Regions from separate parts of the Melaminivora jejuensis genome, predicted to be linked through region 1. Evidence: predicted binding sites of a transcription regulator. Region 1 holds the regulator's gene; the other holds the start of a gene.
What was found. Region 1 encodes HrcA, which represses chaperone genes, less so after heat shock. Its sites were predicted from a motif close to TTAGCACTCNNNNNNNNNGAGTGCTAA; they were not measured.
Positions count from the first base shown of each region.

Region 2: the regulator HrcA is predicted to act here: its motif matches at 4,573-4,599, upstream of groES (co-chaperone GroES).

Region 1 is NZ_JACWIJ010000002.1:2,008,533-2,022,776, reverse strand. It holds gene recN (DNA repair protein RecN) at 1-1,690, opposite strand, end outside; gene IDM45_RS09590 (NAD kinase) at 1,693-2,589, opposite strand; gene hrcA (heat-inducible transcriptional repressor HrcA) at 2,621-3,634, shown strand; tRNA gene IDM45_RS09580 (tRNA-Ile) at 3,706-3,782, shown strand; gene IDM45_RS17940 (SPOR domain-containing protein) at 3,896-5,260, shown strand; gene hemW (radical SAM family heme chaperone HemW) at 5,306-6,547, opposite strand; gene rdgB (RdgB/HAM1 family non-canonical purine NTP pyrophosphatase) at 6,661-7,260, opposite strand; gene rph (ribonuclease PH) at 7,318-8,070, opposite strand; gene IDM45_RS09555 (PP2C family protein-serine/threonine phosphatase) at 8,140-9,045, opposite strand; gene IDM45_RS09550 (serine/threonine protein kinase) at 9,042-10,058, opposite strand; gene IDM45_RS09545 (YicC/YloC family endoribonuclease) at 10,176-11,069, shown strand; partial or broken gene gmk (guanylate kinase) at 11,117-11,734, shown strand; gene rpoZ (DNA-directed RNA polymerase subunit omega) at 11,770-11,973, shown strand; gene IDM45_RS09530 (RelA/SpoT family protein) at 12,092-14,244, shown strand, end outside.
Region 2 is NZ_JACWIJ010000001.1:8,451-22,694, forward strand. It holds gene tal (transaldolase) at 1-638, shown strand, start outside; partial or broken gene pgi (glucose-6-phosphate isomerase) at 635-2,241, shown strand; gene groL (chaperonin GroEL) at 2,448-4,094, opposite strand; gene groES (co-chaperone GroES) at 4,190-4,480, opposite strand; gene IDM45_RS00060 (alpha/beta fold hydrolase) at 4,723-5,610, opposite strand; gene IDM45_RS00065 (branched-chain amino acid ABC transporter permease) at 5,642-6,718, opposite strand; gene IDM45_RS00070 (branched-chain amino acid ABC transporter permease) at 6,735-7,718, opposite strand; gene IDM45_RS00075 (ABC transporter ATP-binding protein) at 7,768-8,496, opposite strand; gene IDM45_RS00080 (ABC transporter ATP-binding protein) at 8,493-9,269, opposite strand; gene IDM45_RS00085 (substrate-binding domain-containing protein) at 9,352-10,539, opposite strand; gene IDM45_RS00090 (sigma-54 interaction domain-containing protein) at 10,765-12,339, opposite strand; gene IDM45_RS00095 (bifunctional nicotinamide-nucleotide adenylyltransferase/Nudix hydroxylase) at 12,436-13,566, opposite strand; gene IDM45_RS00100 (ATP-binding protein) at 13,679-14,244, shown strand, end outside.

The sequences.
Region 1 (14,244 bases):
TCGTGCTGGCGCCGCAGCGGCCTTCGAGCATCTCGCGGGCGTGGGCCAGTGTGGTGGCCGACTGCTGCTGCCCGCCCAGCATCCGCGCCAGCTCGGCCACGCGCGCGTCGCCGCTGGCGCTGTGTACGCTGCTGGTGGTCTCCTGCGCGCCCTTGTGCTTGGCGACGACCAGGTGCTGGTCGGCGCAGGCGGCAACCTGGGGTAGATGGGTCACGGCCAGCACCTGGCGCGCATGGCCCAGCTGCTGCATCAGCCGGCCCACGGTCTCGGCCACGGCGCCGCCCACGCCAGTGTCCACCTCGTCGAAGATCAGCGTCGGCGCCTCGCCCAGCTCGCTGGTGGTGACCGAGATGGCCAGCGCGATGCGCGACAGCTCGCCGCCCGATGCCACCCGGCCAATGGGCCGCGCCGTCATGCCGGGGTGGCTGCTGACCAGAAAGGCCACCTGATCGACACCCTGCGGGCTGGGTTCGGCGACGCTGAGCTGCACTTCGAAGCGCCCGCCGGTCATGCCCAGACCCTGCATGGCCTGGGTGATGGCGGCGCTCAGCTGCGGCGCGGCCCTGGCACGCCGCTCGCTCAGCGCGCGTGCGGCCTTGTCGTAGGCGCTGGCGTGGCGCTGCTCGGCGGCTTCGAGCGCCTGCAGGTCGGCGGCGTCGTCCAGCCGGCGCAGCTCCTCGCGCCAGCCGGCCAGCAGCTGGGGCAGCTCCACGGGCGTGCGCCGGTAGCGGCGCGCCAGGTGCAGCCACTGCGCCAGGCGCGCGTCGAGCTGGGCCAGCTCCTGCGGGTCGGGGTCGGCATGGCGCAGATAGCCCTGCAGCGAATGCACCACGTCGCTGGCCTGGGCGATGCACGAGGTCAGCACCTCGCCCATGGCGCGAAACGCTTCGTCCACGTCCTCGTAGCCCTGCAGCAGCTCCTGCGCCTGGGCCAGCGCGCTCAGGGCGGCGCTGGCCATGTCGCCGCTTTCCTCGCCGCCCTGCAGCAGCGCCAGCGCGCCCTGGGCGCTGTCGATCAGCGCCTGGGCGTTGGACAGGCGGGCGTGCCGGGCGTTGAGCTCTTCCCATTCGCCCTCGGCGGGCTGCAGCTTGTCCACCTCGCCGATCTGCCACTGCAGGCGCTCGCGCTCCTGCGCCAGCGTGTCCTGCGCCTGGCGGGCGCGCTCCAGCGCCCGGCCAGCCTCGCGCCAGTTGCTCCACAGCGGCTGCAGGCCATCGGTCTGCACGCCGGCGTAGGCGTCCAGCAGGGCGCGCACGGCATCCGGGCGGGTCAGGCTCTGCCAGGCGTGCTGGCCGTGGATGTCCAGCAGATAGACGCCCAGGGCGCGCATCTGCGTGGCCGTCACCGGCGTGCCGTTGATCCAGGCGCGGCTGCGGCCCTGCACATCCACCGTGCGGCGCAGCAGCAGCGTGTCCTGCGCCTCGATGCCAGCCTCCTCCAGCCAGTCGGCCACCACCTGGGCGCTACCGGCGCTGTCCGGGTCGAACTCGGCGCTGATGTCGGTGCGCTGCGCGCCCTCGCGCACCACGCCGGCGTCGGCGCGCGCACCCAGGAGCAGCTGCAGCGCGTCGATCAGGATGGACTTGCCGGCGCCAGTCTCGCCGGTGAGCACGGTGAAGCCGGGTTGCAGCTCCAGCTCCAGCGCGCGCACGATCACGAAATCCGAGAGCGTGATGCGCCTCAGGGCCATGGTCAGGAACCTCCCTCGTTCCAGCGCAGCTTCTTGCGCAGGGTGGAAAAATAGCTCCAGCCGCGTGGGTGCAGAAAGCACACCCGGTGCGCCGAGCGGTGTACCAAGATGCGGTCGCCGTGCTGCAGCGAGGCCAGCGACTGCATGTCGAAACTGGCGCTGATGTCGCGTCCGCCCACCACCTCGATGGCCACCTTGTTGGCGTCCGACAGCACGATGGGCCGGTTGGACAGGGTGTGCGGCGCGATCGGCACCAGCACCCAGCCGGGGATCGACGGGTGCAAGAGCGGCCCGCCCGCCGACAGCGCATAGGCCGTCGAGCCGGTGGGCGAGGCGACGATCAGGCCGTCGGCGCGCTGATTGGCGACGAACACGTCATCGACCTCGATGCGCAGCTCGACCATGCCCGAGGTCGAACCGCGGTTGACCACCACGTCGTTGAGCGCCAGCGCCTCGAACACGCACTCGCTGCCGCGCATGACGCAGCCGTGCATCAGCGGGCGCACGTCCTCCTCGTACTCGCCGTGCAGGATGGGCTGCAGCGCCGCCTGGTAGCTGTCCAGCGGAATGTCGGTGATGAAGCCCAGCCGGCCCTGGTTGATGCCTACCAGCGGCGTGCCGAAGCTGGCCAGGCGCCGGCCCACGCCCAGCATGGTGCCGTCGCCGCCCACTACCAGGCACAGGTCGCACTGGCGGCCAATGCCATCGACATCCAGCGTGGCGTAGTCGGTCAACTCCAGGTGGGCTGCAGTTTCCTCCTCCAGCGCCAGCTCGCAGCCCTGAGCGATGACGAAGCGGGCGATGCAGTCGATGATCTCGCGCGAGCCGCTGGCGGCAGGGCCGGTGGCGGGGCGCTGGTATTTGCCGATGAGGGCGACGCGGCGGAAGATGGGCTTCATTGCCCGGAAATTACATCACTAAAATGCCCCGATGCTGGACGATCGTGCCAAGGTGTTGCTCAAGGCGCTGGTGGAGCGCTACATCGCTGAGGGCCAGCCAGTGGGCTCGCGCACGCTCTCGCGCGCCTCGGGGCTGGAGCTGTCGCCGGCGACCATCCGCAACGTCATGGCCGACCTGGAAGAGCTCGGCCTGATCGCCAGCCCGCACACCTCCGCCGGGCGCATCCCCACCGCCCGGGGCTATCGGCTATTCGTGGACACCATGCTCACCGTGCAAAAGGGCGAGTTCAAGGGCGAGCTGCCGGCGCTGCAGCTCATGCCCGAGCAGCCGCAAAAGGTGATCGCCAACGCCGCGCAGCTGCTGTCCAACCTGTCGCAGTTCGTCGGCGTGGTCATGGCGCCGCGCCGCGCCTCGGTCTTTCGGCACATCGAATTCCTGCGCCTGTCCGAGCGCCGCCTGCTGGTCATCATCGTCTCGCCCGACGGCGACGTGCAAAACCGCGTCATCTTCACCGAGGTGGACTACGAGCAGTCGCAGCTGGTCGAGGCGGCCAACTTCCTGAACACGAATTACGCGGGCCTGGCCATGGAGCAGGTGCGCGAGCGCCTCAAGGGCGAGGTCGAGCGCCTGCGCGGCGAGATCGGCGCGCTGATGCAGGCGGCGCTGAGCGCCGGCACCGAGATGAGCCAGTCGCAGGAGGAAGTGGTGTTCTCGGGCGAGCGCAACTTGCTGTCGGTGAGCGATTTTTCCAGCGACATGGACAACCTGCGCCGCGCCTTCGACCTGTTCGAGCAGAAAACGCAGATCCTGCGCCTGCTGGACATCTCCAGCCGTGCCGAGGGGGTGCGCATCTTCATCGGCGGCGAGAGCCAGGTCGTGCCGTTCGAGGAGCTGTCGGTGGTCAGCGCGCCGTATGAGGTCGATGGCCAGGTGGTGGGCACGCTGGGTGTGATCGGCCCCACACGCATGGCCTACGACCGCATGATCCAGATCGTGGACATCACCTCCAAGCTGGTCTCCAACGCGCTGAGCCACCGCAAGTGACGCCTGGCCCGGCCCGGCGCCCCTACAATGGCGGCCCGCCGCAGCCCATTCGGGGCCTTGCCGGCCCACCCGGGGCGTTAGCTCAGTTGGTCAGAGCAGGGGACTCATAATCCCTTGGTCGCAGGTTCAAGTCCTGCACGCCCTACCAATCAAATCAAGCACTTGGGCCGGTTCTTCGGGGCTGGCCCTGGTGCTGCGCGAAGCACGGCGCTGGCGCAACACCCGGCAACACCTGTCAGGCAGCGTGCCAGAATCCGCCGCATGAGTGCGAACCTCTCCTCATCCGCTGCCGACCCGCAGTTGAGCAAGCTCGAAGCCAGCGTTGCCGATGTGGGCCAGCAGCTCTACCGGGCTGCGCTGGGGCCGGTCAATGCAGACCGCTATCTGAACGCTTTTGCGCGCCTGGACGCGACCGGACGCCTGTTGCCCAGCTGGAACTGGGCCGCCGCCGTCTGCCCGCCGGCCTGGATGGTGTTCCGGCGCCTGTGGCTGGAGCTGGGAGCGTATCTGGCAGGCCTGGCCGTGCTGCTGCTGGCCGGCTGGGTGCTGCTGCGGGTGGGTGCCGGCCTGCCCGCGCCGGTGCTGGCTGGGGTGCTGCTGGCCGGTGGCCTGCTGGCCTGTGTGCTGCCGGGCCTGTATGGCGATGTGCTGGTGTATCGCCAGGTGCGCCGCCGGATTGCCCAGGTCGTGGATGCCGCACCCACCATCAGCGATGCCGTGGCCCGGCTGGAGCGTCAGGCAGCCACGAAGAACTGGCTGCTGGCCGTCGCTGCCGGCGCTGCGCTGCTGGCACTGGCGGCGCTGGCCGCCCTGTGGCTGGCCATGGGCGATGCAGTGCTCGACCAGGGGCCGGATCGCCTGGTGCATGAGCCAGTCGAGCCAGCTGGGCTGGCCCCGGCAGCAGCACCCTTGCCGCAGCCGCCGGCACCCGCCCTGGAGCCAACAACCGAGCGAGCGCTCGAAACAGCCATGGAACCGGCCACGGAGCCGGCGACGGCACCTGCGGCAGGAGCGGCTGCTGGATCGTCGGATACGGAACCGTCGGCGGCGCTGCCGGCCACAGCGCCCGAGGCCGCGCCGCCAGAGACCGCGGCCGCGCCAGCCATCGCTCCTGCGGCGCTTGCAGCTGTTCCCCCGGGTGCGCGCCCTGCAGCCTCGGCTGCCCCGCCAGCGGCAGCACCGGCGCGGTCTGCGCCACCGGCACAGCCCACCAAGGACACCAAGGACACCAAGGCCGCAAAGGCCACCAGGGCCGGCAAGGACACGAAAGCCGCAAAGGCCAGCAGGCCCGCGCCAACCCCGGAAGCCGCAAAAGAGCCGTCGGCAGCACCGGCGGCACAGGCCGAGGCCGCCCGGGCCGGGGCTGCCGAGGCGGCGGCCACGCAAAAGCGGCGCCTCTACATCAATGTCGGCACTTTCGCCAACCGGGACAACGCCCAGCGTGCCCATGCCCAGTTGCTGCTGGCCGGTCTGCCGTCCAGGACGCAGGAAATACGCCAAAAGAGTGGGCGGCGCCTGCAGCGCGTGCGTGTCGGGCCGTTCGAGACGGCCAGCGAGGCCAACGAGGCTGCCGCCCGCGTGCGTGAGCTGGGGCTGGAGGGCGTGCCGGCAGTGGCGGCTGATTGACCCGCGACAGGCGCAACCAGGGCTGCCAGCCGACCAGCTCGTGCGTCAATCGGGCAGGAACAGCGCCTGCAGATCGCTCAGGAAGTCGAAGCCGCGTTCGGTGGGCCGCACGTATTCCATGTCGCGCTCGATCAGGCCGCGCGCCTCGGCCTGCTCCAGCCCGCGTGCGATGGCGGTGACCGCCAGGCCGGTGCTGGCGCTGAAGTCGGCCAGGGCAAAGCCGTCCTTCAGGCGCAGCGCGTTGAGCATGTACTCGAATGGCAGGTCGGCGCGGCGCACGTCCTCGTCCTGCGCCATGGGCTGGCCGGCCAGCGCCTGCTCCATGTACCGGCGCGGCTCGCGAAAGCGCGTCTGGCGCACGATGCGGTGGGCAAAGCTCAGCTTGCTGTGCGCGCCCGCGCCAATGCCCAGGTAGTCGCCGAACTGCCAGTAGTTGCGGTTGTGCACACTCTCATGCCCGGCCCGGGCGAAGGCCGAGATTTCATAGCGCCGCAGGCCCGCCGCTGCCGTCAGCTCGGTGATGCGGTCGAGCATGGCGTAGGCCTCGTCGTCTTCGGGCAGGCCGGGCGGCGGGTGCTTGGCGAAAAACGTGTTCGGCTCCACGGTCAGGTGGTAGATGGACAGGTGCGGCGGGGCGTGCGCCAGGGCGGTGGCCACGTCCTGCTCCAGCTGCGCCAGGCTCTGGCCGGGCAGGGCGTACATCAGATCCAGGTTGAAGGTCTCGAAGGCCTCGGCGGCCTCTTGCACGGCGGCCAGGGCCTGCGCGCGGTCGTGTACCCGGCCCAGGGCGGACAGGTGCGCGTCGTTGAAGCTTTGCACGCCGATGGACAGCCGCGTCACGCCGGCGCTGCGGTAGCCGCGAAAGCGCTCGCGCTCGAAGGTGCCGGGGTTGGCCTCCAGGGTGATCTCGCTGCCCGGCTCCAGCAGCAGGCGCGCGCGGATGGCGGCCAGCAGCCGGTCGATGGCCTCGGGCGCCAGCAGGCTGGGCGTGCCGCCGCCGATGAAAACGCTGTGTACGGTGCGGCCCCAGATCAGCGGCAGGGTGGCCTCCAGGTCGGCGGTCAGCGCGTCCAGGTAGCGCTGCACCGGCAGTTGCTCGCTGCCGCCACGTGCCTCGTGCGAGTTGAAGTCGCAGTACGGGCACTTGCGCAGGCACCAGGGGATGTGGACGTACAGCGACAGCGGCGGCAGGCTGCTCAGTTGCAGCAGGCCGGGGCGCAGGTAGTGCTGCACATCGCGCACCGGAGCGGCCGCAGGGGCGGCGGGCTGGAGGGGCAGGGTGGTCATGCGCCGATCATGGTGCAGAACGCTCAAGGTAGATAAAAAAAGGGTCTTTTTGCCTGAAAACCCTTGTCTAGCAAGCGTTGGCAGCTATCTTTTTTGAGAGCAAGCAGGGTGGGTCAGAACCAGTTCTCGCGCATCAGCTCCAGCATCTGGCGCGTGGCGCGGCCACGGTGGCTCAGGGCGTTCTTCTGCTCGGCGGGCAGCTCGGCGAAGGTGCGGCCCAGCGCGGGCAGCTCCATGATGGGGTCGAAGCCGAAGCCGCCGGCGCCGCGCGGCGCGCGCGCAATGCTGCCGGCCACGCGGCCTACGGCGATCAAAGGCTCGGGATCGGCGGGGCTACGCACGGCCACCAGGGTGCTGACCATGGCGGCGCGGCGGTCGTCGATGCCGGCCATCTGCTCCAGCAGCGCGCGCACGTTGTTGGCATCGCCCTTGGTGTAGCCGAACTGCGTGGCGTAGTGGGCGGTCTGCACGCCGGGCAGGCCGCCGAAGGCGTGTACGCACAGGCCAGCGTCGTCGGCCAGTGCCGGCAGGCCGGTGTGGGCGGCGGCAAAGCGCGCCTTGGCCAGGGCGTTCTCGACGAAGGTGTGAAACGGCTCCTCGGCCTCGCCCACGCCCAGCTCGGCCTGGGCGATGAGCTGCACGCCCAGCGGAGCCAGCAGCTGCTGCAGCTCGGCGAGCTTGCCGCGGTTGTTGGAGGCGAGTACCAGTTGCATATCTGAAATAATGGTCAAATCGGGCTGAAAGTCTTGTGGGACAAGCGGTTGCAGCTATCAAATTAGTAGTTTTTCAACGAGTGCCTGGCGCTGCAGTGCGACCAATTGGGTGATGCCGCCCTCGGCCAGGTTCAGCAGCGCATCGAGTTCGCGGCGGGCAAAGGCGGCGCCCTCGGCCGTGCCTTGCACTTCCACGTAGTGCCCGGCGCCGGTCATCACCACGTTCATGTCGGTATCGCAGGCCACGTCCTCGGGGTAGTCCAGATCGAGCAGCGCCGCGCCCTGCACCATGCCTACGGAGACGGCGGCCACGGCGTCGGTGATGGGCGAGGCGGCCAGCTTGCCGGCGGCCAGCAGCGCGCTCACGGCGTCATGTGCCGCGACCCAGGCGCCGGTGATGGCAGCGGTGCGCGTGCCGCCGTCGGCCTGCAGCACGTCGCAGTCCAGGGTGATGGTGCGCTCGCCCAGGGCCTGCAGATCGAACACGGCGCGCAGACTGCGCCCGATCAGGCGCTGGATCTCCTGCGTGCGCCCGCTTTGCTTGCCGCGTGCGGCCTCGCGGTCGCTGCGCGCGTGCGTGGCGCGCGGCAACATGCCGTATTCGGCGGTGACCCAGCCGCCGCCGCTGCCCCGGCGGTGCGGCGGTACCTTTTCTTCGACCGAGGCGGTACACAGCACGCGCGTGCGACCGAATTCGACCAGCACCGAACCTTCGGCGTGCAGGGTGTAGCCGCGTGTCAGGCGCACGGCGCGCAGGGCATCGGCGGCGCGACCGGCGCTGCGCGCAAAGGGAGCTGGGGCAGGGGTCATGGGGCGGGGCTTTCTTCGGGGCGGTGCGGCCTGGGCGCCGTCTGGTGTCTGCTGGCGCCAGCCTGGCGGTCACGAAGCCCGGCGCGCTGCCGAGCGGCGGATGGCTTCGTTGATCTCGGCGATGGAGCGCTCGATAGCCTCGTCGTCCAGGTCATCGGCCAGGCCATCGAGCGGCCCGCACTGGATGGTCGAGGAGAACTCGTCGTCGCCGAATTCTTCGGTGGAGATGCCCAGGGTGGACTCGAAGGCGCTGGGGGTTTCCCACTCCATGGCCACGGCGGTGACGTTGTCGCTGCTCGGGCCGGCGCGGCGCAGCGCCTGCTCGACCAGTTCGGGCACGGCCTGGGCCACCGGGCTATGGCCCAGCTGCCGGGCGATGGTGGTGTCGTCGAGCGCGCTCCACAGGCCGTCCGAGCACAGCAGCAGCCGGTCGCCCTGCTCCAGCGCCATCGGGCTGGAGATGTCGAACAGCGGGCGCGTGGGCGAGCCCAGGCAGGTGAACAGCACGTTGCGGTTGACGCGCTCCAGTCCCGGGATGGCGGCGTTGCGCAGTTCGATGTAGGAGTGGTCGCGGGTGCGCACGCGCACCTCGCCGTGGCGCACCAGGTACAGGCGCGAGTCGCCGCAGTGGATCCAGCGCGCGATGCCGTCCTGCACCACGGCCAGCACCAGCGTGGTGCGCGGCGAGTCCAGCAGCCCGTGCTGGTTGCCGTGGCGCAGGATTTGCTGGTGCGCGGCCAGCAGCGCCGAGGACAGAAAGGCCTGCACGTCGGCCAGCGCCGGCCGGGCCTGGCGCTGGAACAGCGCCGAGACCGTCTGCACGGCGATCTGCGCGGCCAGCTCGCCCTGTGGGTGCCCGCCCATGCCGTCGGCCAGCACGAACAGGCAGGCGGCGCGCGTATAGCAGTAGCCCATGCGGTCTTCGTTCTTTTCACGCCCGCCGCGGCGGCTGATCTGGAAGACGGAGAACTTCATTTGGGCCTTGCGGCAGCGGCGCCAGCGTCACCACCGCGGTTGATGCTCTTTCTGGTGTCGCTCACCAGGGTGTCGAGCTGCAGGCGCATCTTCTCCGCCACCGACAGCTTGGTGTAGCGGCGCTCGCCTTCGCGCGAAAGCTCCTTTTGCAGCGTGAAGACCGACTGCGGGCGCGTCATCGGGTCGAGCGCCATGCACCATTCGACGACTTCGATCAGGTTGTCCGAATAGACCCCGCGCAGCTTGGCCAGGGCGGTGCTCAACCTGTCCTTGTCCTGGCGTTGCGGCGCCTCGGGCGGAGGAAAGCCGGCCATGCAGGCATAGATGCAGGCGCCGATGGCGTAGATGTCCGTCCACGGCCCCATCTGCGTGTCGCGCCGGTACATCTCGGGTGCGGCAAAGCCGGGCGTGTACATCGGGCGGATGAAGTTGCCTTCCTTGGACAGCACTTCGCGCGCAGCGCCGAAGTCGATCATCACGGCCTTGTTGTCGTCGGTGATGAAGATGTTGGCCGGCTTGATGTCCAGGTGCAGCATCTTGTGCTGATGCACGATGCGCAGGCCGCGCAGCACCTCGTCGAACAGCGAGCGGATGGTGGACTCGCGAAAGATCTTCTGCGTCTTGAGGTCGCGTGCGGTGATGATGAAGTCCTGCAGCGTGGCGCCCTCCAGGTAGTTCATCACCATATAGACGGTCTCGTTCTCGCGGAAAAAGTTGTAGACGCTGACCACCGAGGCGTGCGAGATCTGCGCCAGCGAGCGGCCTTCCTCGAAGAAGCTCTTGAGGCCCAGGCGGTACAGCGAGAGTTTTTCCGGTGCCACCCGAGGCAGCAGCTCGCCGGCCTCGCGTGTGGCCAGCGAGGCCGGGATGTATTCCTTGATGGCGACTTGCTGGCCCTCGGGGTCGAGCGCCAGATAGACGACGCCAAAGCCGCCCGAGGCCAGGCGGCGCACGATGCGGTAGCCGCCGATCTGGGTGCCCGGAGGCAGGGGAGCCGGTTTGACTTTTGACATGGAGCGGGAGCAAAAGGCGCGCAGGCTGCGGCGGGAAAGCCGGATAATCGCCGGTTTGCACGATGCCCTGCATCGACCAGCCACCACCAGCAGAGAAGTCTCATGGCAGTTTACAGCATGACCGGTTACGCCAGCGTGCAGCGCACGGTGCTGGCGCCGCAGGGCGCGCCGGGACACGAAGGGTACCGGCTGGGGCTGGAATTGCGCTCGGTCAACAGCCGTTTCCTGGACTTGACGCTGCGCCTGTCCGAGGAGCTGCGCACGCACGAGCCGGCCCTGCGCACGCTGCTCACGGGCGCCATGAAGCGCGGCAAGGTCGAACTGCGCGCCTTCGTGGACAGTGCGGACGCCGCCGCCCTGGCCCAGCCGTCGCAGCAGATGCTGCAGCGCCTGGCGGCGGTGCAGCAGACCGTGCAGGCACAACTGCCGACCGCCCGGCCGCTGAGTGTGGCCGACGTGCTGCGCCTGAGCGCCGGCGCCAGCGCCGATCCGCAAGACTGGGGCCCGCAGCTGCTGGAGCTGGCGCGTCAGGCGCTGGCCGAGTTCCTGGCGGCGCGCCAGCGCGAGGGCGAGCGCCTGGCCGAGTCGCTGCGCGAGCGCCTGACCGGGCTGCGCACGCTGGCCGCCCAGGCTGGCCCGCTCATCCCGCTGCTGGCCCAGCAGCAGCGCCAGCGCTTCATGGAGCGCTGGCGCGAGGCCATGCAGCTAGCCGAGGGCGCCGCCGTGCCCGAGGCGGCGCAGGAGCGCGCCCTGACCGAGGCCACGGCGTTCGCCATCCGCATCGACGTGGCCGAGGAGCTGACCCGGCTGGTCGCCCACGTGGACGAGATCGGCCAGCTGCTGGACAAGGGCGGCGAGGTCGGCAAGCGCCTGGATTTTCTGATCCAGGAGCTGCACCGCGAGGCCAACACCCTGGGCTCCAAGTCCGCCACCATGGAACTCACACGCATTAGTGTGGATATGAAGGTGCTGATCGAGCAGATGCGCGAGCAGGTGCAAAACCTCGAATGATCCTGCTCGAATGACCCTGTTTTGATAGCGCCTGCCGCTTGACCCATATGGCTTATCCCGGAAATCTCTTTGTCGTCTCGGCCCCCAGCGGGGCCGGCAAGTCCAGCCTCGTCAAGGCCTTGATGGAGGTGGACTCGCACGTCCAGCCCTCGGTCTCGCACACCACGCGCGCGCCGCGCGGCCAGGAAAAGCACGGGCGTGAATATTTCTTCGCCTCCGAGCAGGAATTCGACGCCATGGTCGCGGCCAATGGCTTCGTCGAGTGGGCCAACGTGCATGGGCGGCGCTACGGCACCTCGCGCCGCGCCATCGAGGAGCGCGTCGCCTCGGGCGCCGACGTGGTGCTGGAGATCGACTACCAGGGCGCGCTGCAGATCCGCCAGAGCTTTGCCGACGCCGTGCTGGTCTTCATCCTGCCGCCGAGCTGGGAGGAGCTGCGCTCGCGCCTGGAGCGCCGCGGCGAGGACAGCCCCGAAATCATCGAGCTGCGCCTGACCAACGCGCGCCAGGAAATGGCCCAGGTCGGGAAATTCGACTTCGTTATAATCAACGAAGTTTTTGAGCGAGCGCTTTTCGACCTGAAAGCCATCGTCCACGCCCAGCGGCTGAAGGTTCCCGCCCAGTGCCGCGCCCGGGCCGACACCTTCGCCTCGCTCGACATCCCCCCCCGAACTGACGCCCTCAATCCCCTGGAGAAACCATGGCCCGCATTACCGTGGAAGACTGCCTGGAGCAGATCCCCAACCGTTTCCAGCTGGTGCTGGCTGCCACCTATCGCGCCCGCATGTTGAGCCAGGGCCATACGCCGCGCATCGAAAGCCGCAACAAGCCCGCCGTGACGGCGCTGCGCGAGATCGCCGCCGGCAAGGTCGGCCTGGAAATGCTCAAGAAGGTGCCCGGCTGATACGCCTGCCCGTCTGTTGCCCCAAGCACGAAGCACCGCCTGGCGGTGCTTTTGTTTTTGCGGCTCCAGATGGTGTTGGTGCGCATACGTTTTCCTGCAGCGCTATAGTTGACCGGCTATGGCTTCCTTTTTTTCTGCAGCATTGACCAGCGACCCAGCCGCCTCGCGCCCCGCTACGCCCGGCCCGGGGGAAGCGGAGCACCTGGATGCTGCAGAGGCGGCCAGAGTCACGCAGGCCAGCTTTGCCGCCCTGCTGGACAAGCTTGACTATCTGGACGAAGCGCAGACCGAGCAGGTGCAGCACGCCTTTCGCTATGCCGAGCAGGCCCACCAGGGCCAGTGGCGCAGCAGCGGCGAACCCTACATCACCCATCCAATCGCGGTCACTGCCCTGTGCGCGGTCTGGAAGCTCGATGTCCAGGCGCTCATGGCGGCGCTGCTGCACGATGCCATGGAGGACTGCGGCATCACCAAGGCCGATCTGGCCGAGCGCTTCGGCGCGCCGGTGGCCGAGCTGGTCGATGGCCTGACCAAGCTGGACAAGCTGCAGTTCAACACGCGCGAGGAAAACCAGGCCGAGTCGTTTCGCAAGATGCTGCTGGCCATGGCGCGCGATGTGCGCGTCATCCTGATCAAGCTGGCCGATCGCACGCACAACATGCGCACGCTGTCGGACATGCCGCGCTCCAAATGGCGGCGCATCTCGTCCGAGACGCTGGAGGTCTATGCCCCGATCGCCCATCGCCTGGGCCTGAACCAGACTTATCGCGAGCTGCAGGATCTGTCGTTTCGCCACCTGCACCCGTGGCGCTACGAAACCCTGTCCAAGGCAGTGGCGCGCAGCCGCAACCGCAGCCGCGAGGCGGTACAGAAGATGCAGGGCGAAGTCGATGCGGCCTTCGTGCGCGCTGGCCTGCCGGCGCGCGTGTCCGGGCGCGAGAAGACGCTCTACGCCATCTACCAGAAGATGACCGAGCAGCACCTGAGCTTTGCCCAGGTCAGCGACCTGTACGGCTTTCGCGTGGTGGTGCGTTCGGTGCTGGACTGCTACACGGCGCTGGGCGTGTTGCATCAGGCCTTCAAGCCGGTGCCGGGCAAGTTCAAGGATCACATCGCCATTGCCAAGCTCAATGGCTACCAGTCGCTGCACACCACGCTGGTCGGCCCGGCGGGCCTGAACGTGGACTTCCAACTCCGCACCGAGGAGATGCACATCGTCGCCGAGGCTGGCGTGGCCGCGCATTGGCTGTACAAGGCGCGCCGGGCCGAGGGCGAGAATGCCGAGCGCATGGACACGCAATGGCTGCAGTCGCTTCTGGACATACAGAACGAGACGCGCGACGCCGCCGAGTTCTGGGATCACGTCAAGGTCGATCTGTTTCCCGATGCGGTCTATGTCTTCACCCCGCGCAGCCAGATCATGGCGCTGCCCAATGGCGCCACGGTGGTGGATTTTGCCTATGCCATCCACAGCGACGTGGGCGACCGCACCGTGGGCGCGCGCGTCAACAACGAGCAGGTGCCGCTGCGCACCGAGCTGAAGAACGGCGACGTGGTCGAGGTGGTCACGACCCAGGGCGCGCGGCCCAACCCGGCCTGGCTGGGTTTTGTGCGCACAGCGCGGGCGCGCTCCAAGATTCGCCACTACCTCAAGAGCATGGCGCAGACCGAATCGGCCGGGCTGGGGGAAAAGCTGCTGGCCCAGGCGCTGCGCGCCGAAGGCATCGAACAGCTGCCCGACATACAGGCCCATGCGGCGTTGTGGGACAGGCTGCTGCGCAGCACCGGCAGCCGCACGCAAGCCGAACTGCTGACCGACATCGGCCTGGGCCGGCGCATCGCCGGCATCATTGCCAAGCGCCTGGTCGGCCTGCTAGCCGAAAGCGGCCAGCGTCCCGATGCCGTGCTGCTCAGCCGCGAGCGCTATGCCGCGCACGAGAGCGTCTCGCAGGGCGCCATCACGCTGGACGGCAGCGAGAGTGCGCCGGTGCAGTACGCTAGCTGCTGCCGGCCCGTGCCGGGAGACGCCATCGTCGGCTACCTGGGCAAAGGCGAGGGCCTGGTGGTGCATCACGCACGCTGCGGCGTGGCCCAGCGTCTGCAGCGCAAGGATGCCGAGCGCTTCATCGCCGTGGACTGGGCCGACGAGCCGGCGCGGCTGTTCGAGACCGGCGTCAACGTCACGGTGAACAACGGCAAGGGCGTACTGGCGCGCATCGCCTCGGAGCTGGCCAGCTCCGAGGCCGACATCGTGCGCGTGGACATGGACGA
Region 2 (14,244 bases), on a different contig from region 1:
GCCTGATCGAGCTGTACCAGGCCGAGGGCGTGGACACGGCGCGCGTGCTGATCAAGGTCGCCGCCACCTGGGAGGGCATCGAGGCCGCGCGGCTGCTGGAGCGCCGGGGCATCCACACCAATCTGACGCTGCTGTTTTCCTTCGCCCAGGCCGTGGCCTGCGGGCAGGCCGGGGTGCAGCTGATCTCGCCCTTCGTGGGCCGCATCTACGACTGGTACAAAAAACAGGCCGGCAGCAACTGGGACGAGGCTGCCATGGCCGGTGCCAACGACCCCGGCGTGCAAAGCGTGCGCGCCATCTACCAGCACTACAAGCACTTTGGCATCGCCACCGAAGTCATGGGCGCGAGTTTCCGCAACGTCGGCCAGATCATCGCCCTGGCCGGCTGCGACCTCTTGACCATCGCGCCCGAGCTGATGGCGCAGCTGCAATCGAGCACCGCGCCGCTGGAGCGCGCGCTCGACCCGGCACAGGCGCGCGCGCTGCAGCTGCAGCCCGTGCAGTACGACCAGCCGGCCTTCCGCTACGCGCTCAACCAGGACGCCATGGCCACGGAAAAATTGGCCGAGGGCATCCGCGCCTTCGCCGCCGATGCGGCCAAGCTGGAGCAGCTGCTGCAGGCGCAGGCCGGCGCATGAGCAGCCCCGGGGCCGACTGGCGCGACACGCGCACGCGCTGCGACCGCACGCCGGCCTGGGCCGGCTGCAGGCGCACTGGGCGCAGGCCGGGCGCTGTTTTGACCTGCGCGCTGCCTTTGCCGCCGGCGGCGCGGCGCGCGTGGCGCATTTCAGCCAGCAGGCGCCGCATGTGTATGCCGATCTGTCCAAGAACCTGATCGAGCGGGACACGGAAGCCCTGCTGCTGCAACTGGCGCGCGAGTGCGGGGTCGAGGAGTACCGCCGCGCCCTGTTCGCCGGCGCTGCCATCAACCACACCGAAGGCCGCGCGGTCATGCATTGGTTGTTGCGAAATCCACCGCAAAGCCATGCTGGGCAAGCGCTGTCAGCTATGAAAAGCGCAGCAATCGCCGAGGCCGATGCGCAAGTCCACAGCGTGCTGGAGCACATGCTGGCGCTGGCCGAGCAGGTACGCGCCGACGGTGCCATCACCGACATCGTGAACATCGGCATCGGCGGCTCGGATCTGGGGCCGTCCATGGCCGTCAAGGCGCTCGATGACCTGCGCCATCCGGGCAAGCGGCTGCACTTCATCAGCAACGTCGATGGCATGGAGCTGGGCAGCTTGCTGCGCGGGCTGCGGCCCGGCAGCACGCTGTTCCTGATCGCCTCCAAGACCTTCACCACCGCCGAGACCATGACCAACGCCCACGCGGCGCGGGCCTGGTTTCTGGCGCAGGGCGGCAGCGCGGCGCAGCTTTCGCGGCACTTCTGGGCGCTGACGACCAACCTGGACGCCGCCGCCGAGTTCGGCATCGCCACCACGCTGGGTTTCTGGACTGGGTGGCGGGCGCTATTCGCTGTGGTCGGCCATCGGCCTGCCGATTGCCATTGCCATCGGGGCTGAGGGTTTTCGGGCGTTGCTGGCCGGCGCGCACGCCATGGACGAGCACTTTCGCACCGCGCCGCTGGAGCGCAACCTGCCCGTGCGCTTGGGCGTGCTGGACGTGTGGTATCGCAACTTCCACGGTTTTGGCAGCCGCTGCATCGCGCCCTACAGCCACGGCCTGCGCCGGCTGCCGGCCTATTTGCAGCAGCTGGAGATGGAGAGCAACGGCAAGGGCGTGGACGCCGCCGGTGCGCCGCTGCCCTATGCCACGGCGCCGGTCATCTGGGGCGAGCCGGGCACCAATGGCCAGCACGCCTTTTTCCAGATGCTGCACCAGGGCCGGATGTCATCCCGGTGGAGTTCATTGCCCTGTGCCGCCCCGGGCGCGATCTGCCCGGGCAGCACCCGCGCCTGCTGGCCAATGCGCTGGCGCAGGCGCAGGCGCTGATGCTCGGGCGCGATGCGCTGCAGGACGGGCATCGGCACTTCGGCGGCAACCGGCCCAGCACCTTCTTGCTGCTGGAGGCGCTCACGCCCGAGGCGCTGGGTGCGCTGATTGCCCTGTACGAGCACCGGGTGTTCGTCTGCGGGGCGGTCTGGGGCATCAACAGCTTCGACCAATGGGGCGTGGAGCTGGGCAAGGTGCTGGCGCAGGGCCTGGAGCCGCGCCTGGCCAGCGGCGATACGGCGGGGCTGGATGCATCCACCGCCGCGCTGCTGCAACAACTGCGCTGAGCCGGCGCCTGTCTTTCTCCCCCACCCCACCCTCTGCCGCGCGCGGGAGAGGGAGCGAACCGGCACCATGACCCGCCGGCCCCCATTCCCGCCTTCCCCCACAGGGGAAGGAGCAAAAAAACCCCGCCGGTCTTGCAACCTGCGGGGTTTCCTTTTTGCCGCAAAGGGCAGGGGGCGAGCGGCCACCCGGGCCGCTCAGGCCGGCATCACATGCCCATGCCGCCCATGCCACCCATGCCGCCCATGTCGGGCATACCGCCGCCGGCGGCTTCTTCCTTCGGTGCCTCGGCGACCATGGCCTCGGTCGTCAGCAGCAGCGAAGCCACGGACGCGGCGTTCTGCAGCGCCGTGCGGGTCACCTTGGTCGGATCCAGGATGCCCATCTCCAGCATGTCGCCGTAGGTGTCGTTGGAGGCGTTGTAGCCAAAGTTGCCCGCGCCTTCCAGCACCTTGTTCACGACCACCGAAGGCTCGCCGCCGCCGTTGGCCACGATCTCGCGCAGGGGCGATTCGATGGCTTTGAGCACCAGCTTGATGCCGGCGTCCTGCTCGGCGTTGTCGCCCTTCAGATCACCGATGGCCTGGCGTGCGCGCAGCAGCGCCACGCCGCCGCCGGCCACGATGCCTTCTTCCACAGCAGCGCGGGTGGCGTGCAGGGCGTCTTCCACGCGGGCCTTCTTTTCCTTCATCTCGACCTCGGTAGCAGCACCCACCTTGATCACGGCCACGCCGCCAGCCAGCTTGGCCACGCGCTCTTGGAGCTTTTCGCGGTCGTAGTCGCTGGTGGCTTCCTCGATCTGCACGCGGATCTGCTTGACGCGCGCCTGGATGTCGTCGGCGTTGCCGGCACCGTCGATGATGATGGTGTTTTCCTTGCCCACTTCGATGGTCTTGGCCTGGCCCAGGTCGGCCAGCGTCACCTTCTCCAGCGACAGGCCCACTTCCTCGGCGATGACCTTGCCGCCGGTGAGGATGGCGATGTCTTCCAGCATGGCCTTGCGGCGGTCGCCGAAGCCCGGCGCCTTGACGGCGACGACCTTCAGGATGCCGCGGATGGTGTTGACCACCAGGGTCGCCAGGGCTTCGCCCTCGACTTCCTCGGCAATGATCAGCAGCGGACGGCCGGCCTTGGCGACTTGCTCCAGCGTGGGCAGCAGGTCACGGATGTTGCTGATCTTCTTGTCGAACAGCAGCACGAAGGGGTTGTCCAGATTGGCGGACTGCTTCTCGGGGTTGTTGATGAAGTAGGGCGACAGGTAGCCACGGTCGAACTGCATACCCTCGACCACGTCCAGCTCGTTGTCCAGGCTCTTGCCGTCCTCGACGGTGATCACGCCTTCCTTGCCGACCTTGTCCATGGCGTCGGCAATGATCTTGCCCACCGACTCGTCGGCGTTGGCCGAGATCGAGCCGACCTGGGCGATTTCCTTGGAAGTCGTGGTGGCCTTGGACTGCTTCTTGAGCTGCTCGACCAGGGCGACGACCGCCTTGTCGATGCCGCGCTTCAAGTCCATCGGGTTCAGGCCGGCGGCCACGTACTTGGTGCCTTCGCGCACGATGGCCTGGGCCAGCACGGTGGCGGTGGTCGTGCCGTCACCGGCGATGTCGTTGGTCTTGGAAGCCACTTCCTTCACGAGCTGCGCGCCCATGTTCTGCAGCTTGTCCTTGAGCTCGATTTCCTTGGCCACGGACACGCCGTCCTTGGTCACCGTGGGGGCGCCGAAGGAGCGCTCCAGCACCACGTTGCGGCCCTTGGGGCCAAGGGTCACTTTCACGGCGTTGGCCAGGATGTTCACACCCTCGACCATGCGGGCGCGGGCTTCGCCGCCGAACACTACGTCTTTTGCTGCCATTTTTCTATTCCTGAATTTGGTTCAAATCGGCTGCAAACCCTTGCTGGGCAAGCGTGAGCAGCTATGAAAATTGATGCGGTGTGCGCTGGGGAGAATTACTTCTCGACCACGGCGAACAGGTCGTCTTCCTTCATGACCAGCAGCTCGTCGCCGTTGATCTTGACGGTCTGGCCGCTGTACTTGCCAAACAGCACGCGGTCGCCGACCTTGACGCTCATGTCCATGCGGTCGCCGTCCTCGTCGAACTTGCCGGGGCCGACGGCGATGACTTCACCCTGATCGGGCTTCTCGGCAGCGTTGTCCGGGATCACGATGCCCGAAGCGGTGGTGGTTTCGCTCTCGATACGCTTGACGATCACGCGATCGTGCAGGGGGCGAAGATTCATGGCTCTCTCCTGTGTGCAAAAAGGTTGGGGTCAAACAAGGCGCCCGCTGGTTGGCGGGCGCTGGGGTCTGGGGTTGCAGCAGGCGGGGCTTGTTAGCACTCATCTGCTTCGAGTGCTAATGATAGGGGCATTTGGCGCGCTTTCAAGAGGCGCTGCGCCCAGGAGAGGGGCTGGACGGGCAGATACCGCCCAATTTTTTGAATCAAATCGGGCTTTTGCCCTTACTGGACAAGCGCTGCCAGCTATGCTTTTTGAGATGCTTTGGCCAGAAAAGCATCGACCAGCGCATAGTGCTGCGGCACGTTGAGCGCCGGGGCGTGGCCGCAGCCCGGCACTTCGACCACCTCCAGCAGGCCGCGCGCGCCCGGGCCGCGCGTGCGCATTTCGGCCACGGTGCCGGGCAGCACCAGGTCGGAGTCCACGCCGCGCAGCAGCAGCACCGGTAGGGCCAGCGCGTCGTAGTGCTGCCAGATCAGGTAGTCGTCGTCATGCGCCGTGAACTGGCGCACCATGGCCGGGTCGTAGTGCGGCGTCAGGCGCCCGTCGGGCAGGCGCCGCGCCGAGGTCTCGGTGAGGTGCTGCCACTGCGCGTCGCTCAGCCAGCCATAGGGCGCATAGACCTGGCGGAAAAAGGCTTCCAACTCAGCCATGGTGGCAAAGCTGGGCGGCTGGCCGGCGTAGGCGCGGATGCGCGCCAGTGCCGCCTCGGCCAGTTGCGGCGCGTTGTCGTTGAGCAGCAGGCTGCGGATGCGCCCGGCCAGTTGCGGCTCGGCCAGGCCGGCGGCGCACAGCGTGCCGATGGCGCCGCCCATGGAGGTGCCGATCCAGTGCGCCTGTCCGATGTCCAGGCGCTCGAACAGCTCGGCGGCCAGACGGGCATAGAAGGCCAGGCAGTACTCCTGGTCGGGCCACGCCGACCACTGGCTCAGGCCGCGCCCCAGGGTGTCCGGGCAGATGACGCGCCAGCGCCCGGCCAGGTGCTGCGCCAGCGGATCCATGTCGCGCCCGGTACGCGCCAGGCCGTGCCAGGCGATGACCACGGGCGCCTGCGGATCGCCCCATTCCGTGTAGTGAATCTCATAGCCGGCGCAGGTGGCGTAGCGCGAACGGGGAGTGCAGGAAGTGCTCATGGTCGAAAGCCTTGGATAGCCGCGAAACAGGTCAGGCGCTGCGCCGGTGCAGGGCCGCCGCGCGCAGCCGCCCCACCACGCCGGTGGGGAAGTAATAGACCGACAGCACGAACAGCAGGCCCAGCCACAGCAGCCAGCGGTCGGGCGAGAGCAGGGTGGACAGCCAGGGCAGGGCGGCGGTGGCCTCGTGCCCCAGGCGCAGCAAGTCCTGCAGATAGCTTTGCGCCACCAGGAACAGCACCGCGCCGATGGCCGCGCCGTAGATCGTGCCCATGCCGCCGATGACGACGATCAAGAGCACGTCCATCATGATCTCGAAGGACAGCGAGGTGTCCGGCCCGTTGTAGCGCAGCCAGATGGCCAGCAGGCAGCCGGCCAGCGTGGCAAACAGGGCGGACAGCACCGATGACAGCGTGCGATAGATGACTACGCGATAGCCGATGGCTTCGGCGCGGAACTCGTTTTCGCGGATCGCCTGCAGCACCCGGCCAAAGGGCGAGTTCACGATGCGCAGCAGCGCCAGCACCAGCGCCAGCGCGACCACGAACAGCAGGTAGTACGAAACCAGCCGCCCGTCGATGGTCACGCCCAGGAAGTCATCCTCGAAGGGCTCGAAACTGGGCGACAGCAGCAGGGGCATCCGGAACGTCAGCCCGTCCTCGCCGCCGGTGAAGTCCGACAACTGCGAGGCCAGCGTCTGGAAGGCCGCCGCCACGGCCAGGGTGATCATGGCAAAGAAGATGGCGCGCACGCGCAGCGAGAACAGGCCCACGGCCAGCGCCAGCGCCAGCGCCAGCGCCAGCGCTCCGAGTGTGCCCACGGCCAGCGCGCCCCAGGTGGCGCCCAGGCGCGTGGTGGCGATGGCGATGCCATAGGCGCCGATGCCGAAGAACATGGTGTGGGCGAAGCTGACGATGCCGGTATAGCCCAGCAGCAGGTCGAAGCTGGCCACCAGTACCACGAACACCAGCACCTTGGCGGCCACGTTGAGCGCCTTGACGCCTGGAAACAGGAAGGGCGCCAGCGCCAGCCCGAAGAAGATCGCCAGCAGCAGCGCCGCCAGCACGCGGCTGCCGGGGCGGTCGCCCGAGAGGATGCGGTTCATCAGCATGGTGTGCAGCCCTTCAGCGGTTGGCCACTGGATACACGCCCTGCGGGCGCCACAGCAGCACCGCGACCATCAGCGCGATGTTGGAAAACAGCGCAGCCTTGGGGAGCAGAAAGCCGGTGTAGTTGGCCATCAGCCCGACCAGCAGCGCGCCGATCAGCGCGCCCGAGGTCGAACCCAGGCCGCCGATGATGATGACGATGAAGATCAGCACGTTGACCTGCGCGCCCATCTGCGGCACCACGCTTTGCTGGTACAGGCCCCACATCACGCCGCCTAGGCCAGCCAGCGCGCTGCCGGCGACGAACACGCCGATGAACAGCCGCTGGACGCGGTAGCCCAGCGATTCGACCATCTCGCGATCCTGCACGCCGGCGCGGATCAGCAGGCCGACCTTGGTGCGCGAGAGCAGCCAGGCCAGCAGGGCGAACACCGCCAGGCCGACCAGCACCGCCACTACGCGGTATTTCTCGACGGCGGCATCGCCCAGCAGCCAGGCGCCCTTCATGCCGTCCGGCAGCGGCAGCGGGATCTGCTGCGGCCCCCAGATGGCCTTGATCAGCTCCTCGCCGATGATCATGCCGCCCATGGTGATCAGGATCTGCTTGAGGTGCTGGCCATAGACCGGGCGCACGATGAAGCGCTCGAAGGCCAGGCCCACGGCGCCGGCCACCAGCATGGCAACGACCATGGCCGGCAGCACCGCCAGCAGGTTGCGCCACAGCTCGGACGAACCCGTCCAGTCGCTCATGGCGCCCAGCACGCTGGTGGCCACGAACGCCCCCAGGGCGATGAACACCCCGTGGCCGAAGTTGAGCACGTCCATCAGGCCGAAGACCAGGGTCAGGCCCGAGGCGATGATGAACACGATCATGCCCATGGCCAGCCCGGCAATGGTCAGCGTCAGCCAGGTCGAGGGCGAGCCGACCAGCGGCAGCGTGACCAGGGCCAGCAGCGGCACCAGGGCCAGGGGTTTCCAGTCGAGGTCGCGGGTGATCATGGGGTTGGCTCCTTCCCCTTGTGGGAGAAAGATTCGGATGCGCCGGGATTCATAAGGCCAGCCCTAGCAGCGCTTGCTGCAGCGCCGCATCGCCCGCCAGCTCGGCCATGCTGCCGGCGTGGACGATGCGGCCGTTGTCCATCACCGCCACGCCATCGCCCAGGCGCTGGGCGAAGCTCAGGTTCTGCTCGACCAGCAGGATGCTGACCCCGCTGGCCTTGAGCTGGGCAAAGGCGTCGATCATGTTGTTGATGATGCTGGGCGCCAGGCCCTTGCTGGGCTCATCGACGATGAGCAGCTCGCGCGGCTCGACGATGGCGCGCGCCACGGCCACCATCTGCTTTTGCCCGCCCGAGAGCTTGCCCGCCGGGTGGTGCCAAAACTTTTCCACGGCTGGAAAGAGCTGGAAGATCCACTGCAGCCGCGCGCTGTCGATGTGCTGGGCGCTGCGTGCGCCGCGTGCCGCCAGAACCAGGTTTTCCTGCACCGTCAGGTCGGCGAAGATGCCCATGTTCTCGGGCACGTAGGCAATGCCCAGTTGCGCGATCCGGGGCGTGGCCAGGCGCGTGATGTCGCGCCCCTGCCATTGCACGCTGCCCTGGGAGGCCCGCCACAGGCCCATGATGGTGCGCAGCGTGGTCGTCTTGCCGGCGCCGTTGCGCCCCAGCAGCATGGTGACCTGGCCGCGTGGCACGGCCAGATCGACCCCGTGCAGGATGTGGTAGGCGCCGATGTGGGTGTGTACGCCCTGCAGCGTCAGCACTGCCTGGGCGCTCATGCCGGCTCCCCCGGTGCGCTCTCGCGCACGCCCAGATAGGCCTGCTGCACCACCGGCGAGGCAATCACCTCGGCGGGCGGGCCATCGGCCACCAGTTGCCCGTTGGTCAGCACGATGATGCGGTCGGCCAGCTCACGCACCACGTCCATCTTGTGCTCGACCAGCAAGATGGTCTTGCTGGCATCTCGCTTGAGCTGGCGGATCAGCTCCAGGATGACCGGCGCCTCGTCGTGGCTCATGCCGGCGGTGGGCTCGTCGAACATGTAGACCTGCGGCTCCAGCGCCATCAGCAGGGCCACTTCGAGCTTGCGCTGGTCGCCATGCGGCAGGCTGGCCACGGGGGCATCGCGGCGCAGGGTCAGCGCCACGCTGTCCACGATGGCCTGGGCGCGCTCGGTCAGCTGGCGGTGGTCGCTCCACACGCTCCACAGGTTCAGGCCACGGCGGTGGCGCCCGTCCTGCGTGGCCTGCACGGCCAGGCGCACGTTCTCCAGCACCGACAGGCCGGGAAACAGGTTGGTCAGCTGGAAGGCCCGCCCCAGCCCGGCGCGGGTGCGCGCCGAGGCCGGCAGGCCCGACAGATCGCGCCCGGCCAGCAGCACCTGCCCGCTGCTGGCCTTGAGCTGGCCCGAGATCAGGTTGAAGTAGGTCGTCTTGCCCGCGCCATTGGGGCCGACGATGGCGGTGAGCGTGCCCGGCGCAAACGCGCAGCTCACGCCATCGACGGCCACATGGCCGCCAAAGCGCACGCTCAGGGATCGGGTTTCCAGCATGGGTTTCGGGCGAGAAACGGATGGTTGGGCTGTGACTCCTTCCCCCTCTGGGGGGAGGAAGCGAGACAACAAGAGCGGGTTTTCAGCGCTGATTGCGGATGGGGATCTGCATCTCTTCGGGCTTGATCTCGCGCACCAGCTCGGGCACGCCCCAGGCAAAGGCCGGGTCGGCCTTGATCTTGAAGTGGTACATGCTCTGCATGGCCTGGTGGTCTTCGCGCCTGAAGGTCATCAAGCCCTTGGGCGTCTCGAAGCTCATGCCCTCCATGGCCTTGATCAGGGTGTTGGCGCGGGTTTCGCCGCCGGTCTTCTTCAGCGCGGCGACGATGGCCATGGCAGCGGAAAAGCCCCCGGCGGTGAAGAAGTCCGGCGGCGACTTGAACTCACGATAGTGCTCGGCCACCAGGGCCTCGTTGACCGGGTTCTTGGGGATGCCGAAATAGTAGTACGTCGCGCCCTCCATGCCGGGGAAGTTCTTGTAGCTGGCCATGGCCGGCAGGATGTTGCCGCCGGTGGCGATCTCGATGCCGTAGCGCTTCAAGTCCAGGTCGGCGATCTTGAACGGGTTGCCCGCGCCGGCCCAGACGATCCAGATGATCTTGCGCCCGGGCTGATCCTTGAGCTTGTCGATCAGGCGCTGGGCGCCGGCGGTGAAGTCGGTGGTGTTGGTGGGCAGGTACTCCTCGTGTACCAGCTTGGCATTCTTGAGCGCGTCCTTGAAGGCTTTCACGCCATCGCGGCCAAAGGCGTAATCCTGCGCCAGTGTGGCGATGGTGACGCCCGGCTTGTCGATGGCCACGGCATTGCTGATGGCGTCCTGGCTGGAGTTGCGCCCGGTGCGGAAGATGTATTTGTTCCACTTGTCGCCGGTGATGGAGTCGGCCACGGCCGGCTCGACCAGCAAAATCTTCTTGTACTCCTCGGCCACCGGCAGCATGGCCAGCGCCACGCCCGAGGAGGTCGGGCCGACCGCCAGATCGGCCTTGTCGTCCGAGTAGGCCGCCGCCAGCAGGCTCTTGCCCAGGTCGGGCTTGCCCTGATCGTCCTTTTCCAGCACCACCAGCTTCTTGCCGTTGACGGCCATGGTGCCGCCAGTGGCGTAGTTCAAGCCCATCATCAGGCCGGTCTGGGTCTGTTTGCCGTAGGCCTCCAGCGGCCCGGTCTTGCTGTAGATGTGGGCGATGCGGATCTCGGACTGGGCCAGGGCGGAGGTGGACAGCGCGGCGGTGGCTGCGAGGGCGGCCAGGGCCACCAGGGAGCGGCGATACATGGCGAAGGTCTCCTGTTGTGAATTTGTGAGTGAAGTAAATGGACAAGCTATTGCACAAGCCGTGCCAGTTCTGAATGGCTGTGCGTTGTGCGTTGTGCGGTATGGGTTCTGCGAATGCTCACGCCAAGCGCTCAATTCGAAAAAATGGCCTGATGGCCCGCCCTCATTCTTGTATCTGTCCGGATTTCAGGCAAAAAACTGCCTGGAATCCAGGCAGTTGCTCGATCAATGATCAGGGTTTTCCAGTATCACGCTACCCAGTCTCTCGTACAGCTTGGCACGCGAGATGCCCAGGGTGCGCGCCGTGGCCAGCTTGTTGCCGCCGTGGGCGCGCAGGGCGGCGGTGATGGCGCGCCGCTCCAGCTCGGCGATCTGCTGCGGCAGCGGGCGCAGCAGCAGTGCCTCGCTGTCCGCTGCCTGGGCGGTGCTGGCGGCGTCCGGCGCGCCGTGCGGTGCATCATCCAGCGGGGCGGCGGCAACTGGCTCGCTGCCGGCCTCGCGCAGCACGCGCGCCAGTTGCGCGGCATCCAGGCTTTGGCGGTCGCTGCGCATGGCGGCCTGTTCCAGCACGTTGCGCAGTTCGCGGATGTTGCCGCGCCAGGGCTGGCCTGCCAGCAGAGCCAGGGCATCGGGCAGCAGCTCGGGCGGGGCGTCGCCGCCCCGCAGCGCCAGCTCCTCGCCCAGTGCCTCGACCAGCGCCGGGATGTCGCCGCGCCGCTCGCGCAGCGGCGGCACGCGAATCGGCAGCACGTGCAGGCGGTAGAACAGGTCTTCGCGAAAGCGCCCGGCGCGCACCAGGGCGGGCAGGTCACGCGAGGTCGCGGCCAGCACGCGCACGTCGAAGGGCACCAGCCGGTTGCTGCCCAGCGGCTCGATCTCGCCCTCCTGCAGCGCCCGCAGCAGCTTGGCCTGCAGGTGGATGGACATGTCGCCGATCTCGTCCAGGAACAGCGTGCCGCCGTCGGCCAGCTTGAACTTGCCGTCGCGCCCGCGCCGGTCGGCGCCGGTGTAGGCGCCGGGAGCGACGCCGAAGAACTCGGCCTCCAGCAGCGTCTCGGGGATGGCGGCGATGTTGACGCTGACAAACGGCCCGCCGGCGCGGCTGGAAGCGGCATGGATGGCGTGCGCCAGCAGCTCCTTGCCGGTGCCGGTCTCGCCCAGCAGCAGCACCGGGCTGCTGGAGCCGGCGGCGCGGCGTGCCTGGCGCTTGACCTCGGCCGCCGCCGGGCTGGTGCCGATGAAGCTGGCGAAGGTGTACTTGGCCCGGCGCTGGCCGTGGCCGGCGCTGTTGGCCAGGGGGTGGCTGCGCCGTGCGGCCAGTTCGCGCCGGGCGTCGTCCAGATCCTGCTGCATCTGCGCGAATTTGCTGATGAGCGGGCGCAGCGTGGTCTGCGGGTGCTCGAAGAAGACCATGCCGATGGCGCCGATGATGCCGCCCGCCTCGTCGCGCAGCGGGATGCGGCTGACCACGAAGGTGCCGGCGCGGTTGGTGAGCAGGTCGATCAGCTCGGGCTGGCCGGTCTCCAGCACGCGGCGCATCTGCGTGCCGGGGATGGCGTCCTCGACCATGTGGCCGAGGAAGTCATCGACCGACTGCAGGCCCAGCGCCGGCAGAAAGCGCTGGTAGCTGTCGTTGACCCAGACGATGCGCCCGCTCCTGTCGATCAGGAACATGCCCTGGCTGATGCTGGAAAACAGCTCGAACATGGAGCGTGCGGCCAGCGCGTGGATGCCCTGGGCGTCCAGGGGCAGGGTACTCGATGACGTGGACAGTGGTGGGGTGGGGGCCGAGGCAGGCATTGGACAATCGTAGCGCCCGGCCCCTGGCCGGGGCCATGAGGCTGGTTGTGCGTTGTGCGTCGGAGCTCTGGGCTGTTCGCGCACAACGCACAACGCTCATGGCACAACCATTGGGGCGACGTCTGCCTGCCGGATGCCTTGGGCGCTCGCCCGGCCCAGGTTCAGACCCAGGAAGTGATCCAGGATGTGGAAATGGTCGTCGTGGAACTGGTCCTCCAGCGCTGCCAGCGCCGCCACGTCCACCCACTGCGCGGCGCTGGCGTCGTCGCCGCCGCGCACTTCGGGCAGGGCGGCGTCCCCCAGATCGAAGCAATGCACATGGCTGATGACGCGCCCGCGCTGGCTGCGTTCGGGGTGGTCGAACACGGCCACGTCGCGCAGCGCGGCGCGCAGCGTGGCCTCGGGCAGGGTGCAGTGCGTCTCCTCGGCCAGCTCGCGCAGGCAGGACTGCCACAGCGTCTCGCGCGGCTCGATGAAGCCGCCGGGCAGGGCCAGCAGTCCCCGGCCCGGCGCCTGGGCGCGGCGGATCAGCAGCACCTTGCCCTGGCACAGCAGCAGCGCATCAACGGTCACGAAAACCGGCGGATAGGGCGCGCAGGCCCACTCGGAGCGGTACTCGCGCAGCATCTGCCACTCGCGCTGCAGCTCGGCGTAGGCCGGCGTATGGGCAGCGGCGCGCAGCCGGGCCTGGGTGGGCGGGGGCAGGTCGGGCAGCAGCGGGGCGAGGGCTGCGTCCAACGCGGCATCCAGCTCGGCGGGTGGGTGCGTGGTGCCCGGCGCTGGAGGCGGCAGGGCGCCCAGCCAGGCATCGCGGATGCGTGTGGCGTCCATGCCGCCCTGGCGCGGCAGGCTGACCAGCTGCCAGTCCGGGAACCAATCCAGATAGCTGCTGCTGGCGTCCTTGAAATGACCGACCAGGGCGATGCGCGCACCGGCCCCGGCGTGCGGCGCCACGGCGGCGCGCACGGCGTCGGCCCAGCGTGTCTGGTCGTAGTAGTCGCGCACCGGCAGCACGTACAGGCGCTGGGCGCCGGCCTCGGGGGCGGCGCCCAGCAGCATGGCGGCGCGCTCCTGCCAGGTGAAGGGGTTGCGCGGCGTGCGTGCCTGGTGCGCCGAGCCGGCAATCACCAGCACCCGCCGCGCCTGGGCCAGGGCGTGGCGCAGCAGGGCAACGTGGCCGCTGTGTACGGGCTGGAAGCGGCCAATCAGGAGAGCCAGATCGAACATGGGTGATGGAGGTTCAGCTAGGGATCTGCGCAGTATGAAGCGGCTGCGGCGTGGCGGCTGGAGCCTGGTTTCTGCGGGCGCTGTGGAGTCTGGGCCTTCCTACAATGCCCCGATGGCCCGCAAGCAACTCCCCATCGGCATCCAGACCCTGGCCAAGATCCGTGCCAAGGACTGCTACTACGTGGACAAGACGCCGATTGCGCTGCGGCTGATAGCGCAAGGCTCGTACTTTTTCCTGTCGCGTCCGAGGCGCTTCGGCAAGAGCCTGTTCCTGGACACGCTCAAGGAGCTGTTCGAGGGTAACCGGGCGCTGTTCGAGGGGTTGCACGCCGAGCAGCACTGGGATTGGTCAGTCAAGTACCCGGTGCTGCGCTTCAGCTTTGGCGGTGGCATGGTGCAGGATGCTGCCGACCTGCAATCACGCCTGGACTCGCACCTCAAGCGCTATGAGGACGAAACCGGCTGCCCGCGCACCGACAGCAGCCACGCCGAGCGCTTTCGCAGCCTGATCCACCATCTGGCCGAGCAGACCGGCCAGCGCGTGGTGGTGCTGATCGACGAATACGACAAGCCCATCCTCGACCGCATCGAAGACCAGGACGTGGCGCTGCAGCTGCGCGAGGTGCTCAAGGACTTTTATTCCGTCATCAAGGACAGCGACGCGCACATCCGCTTTGC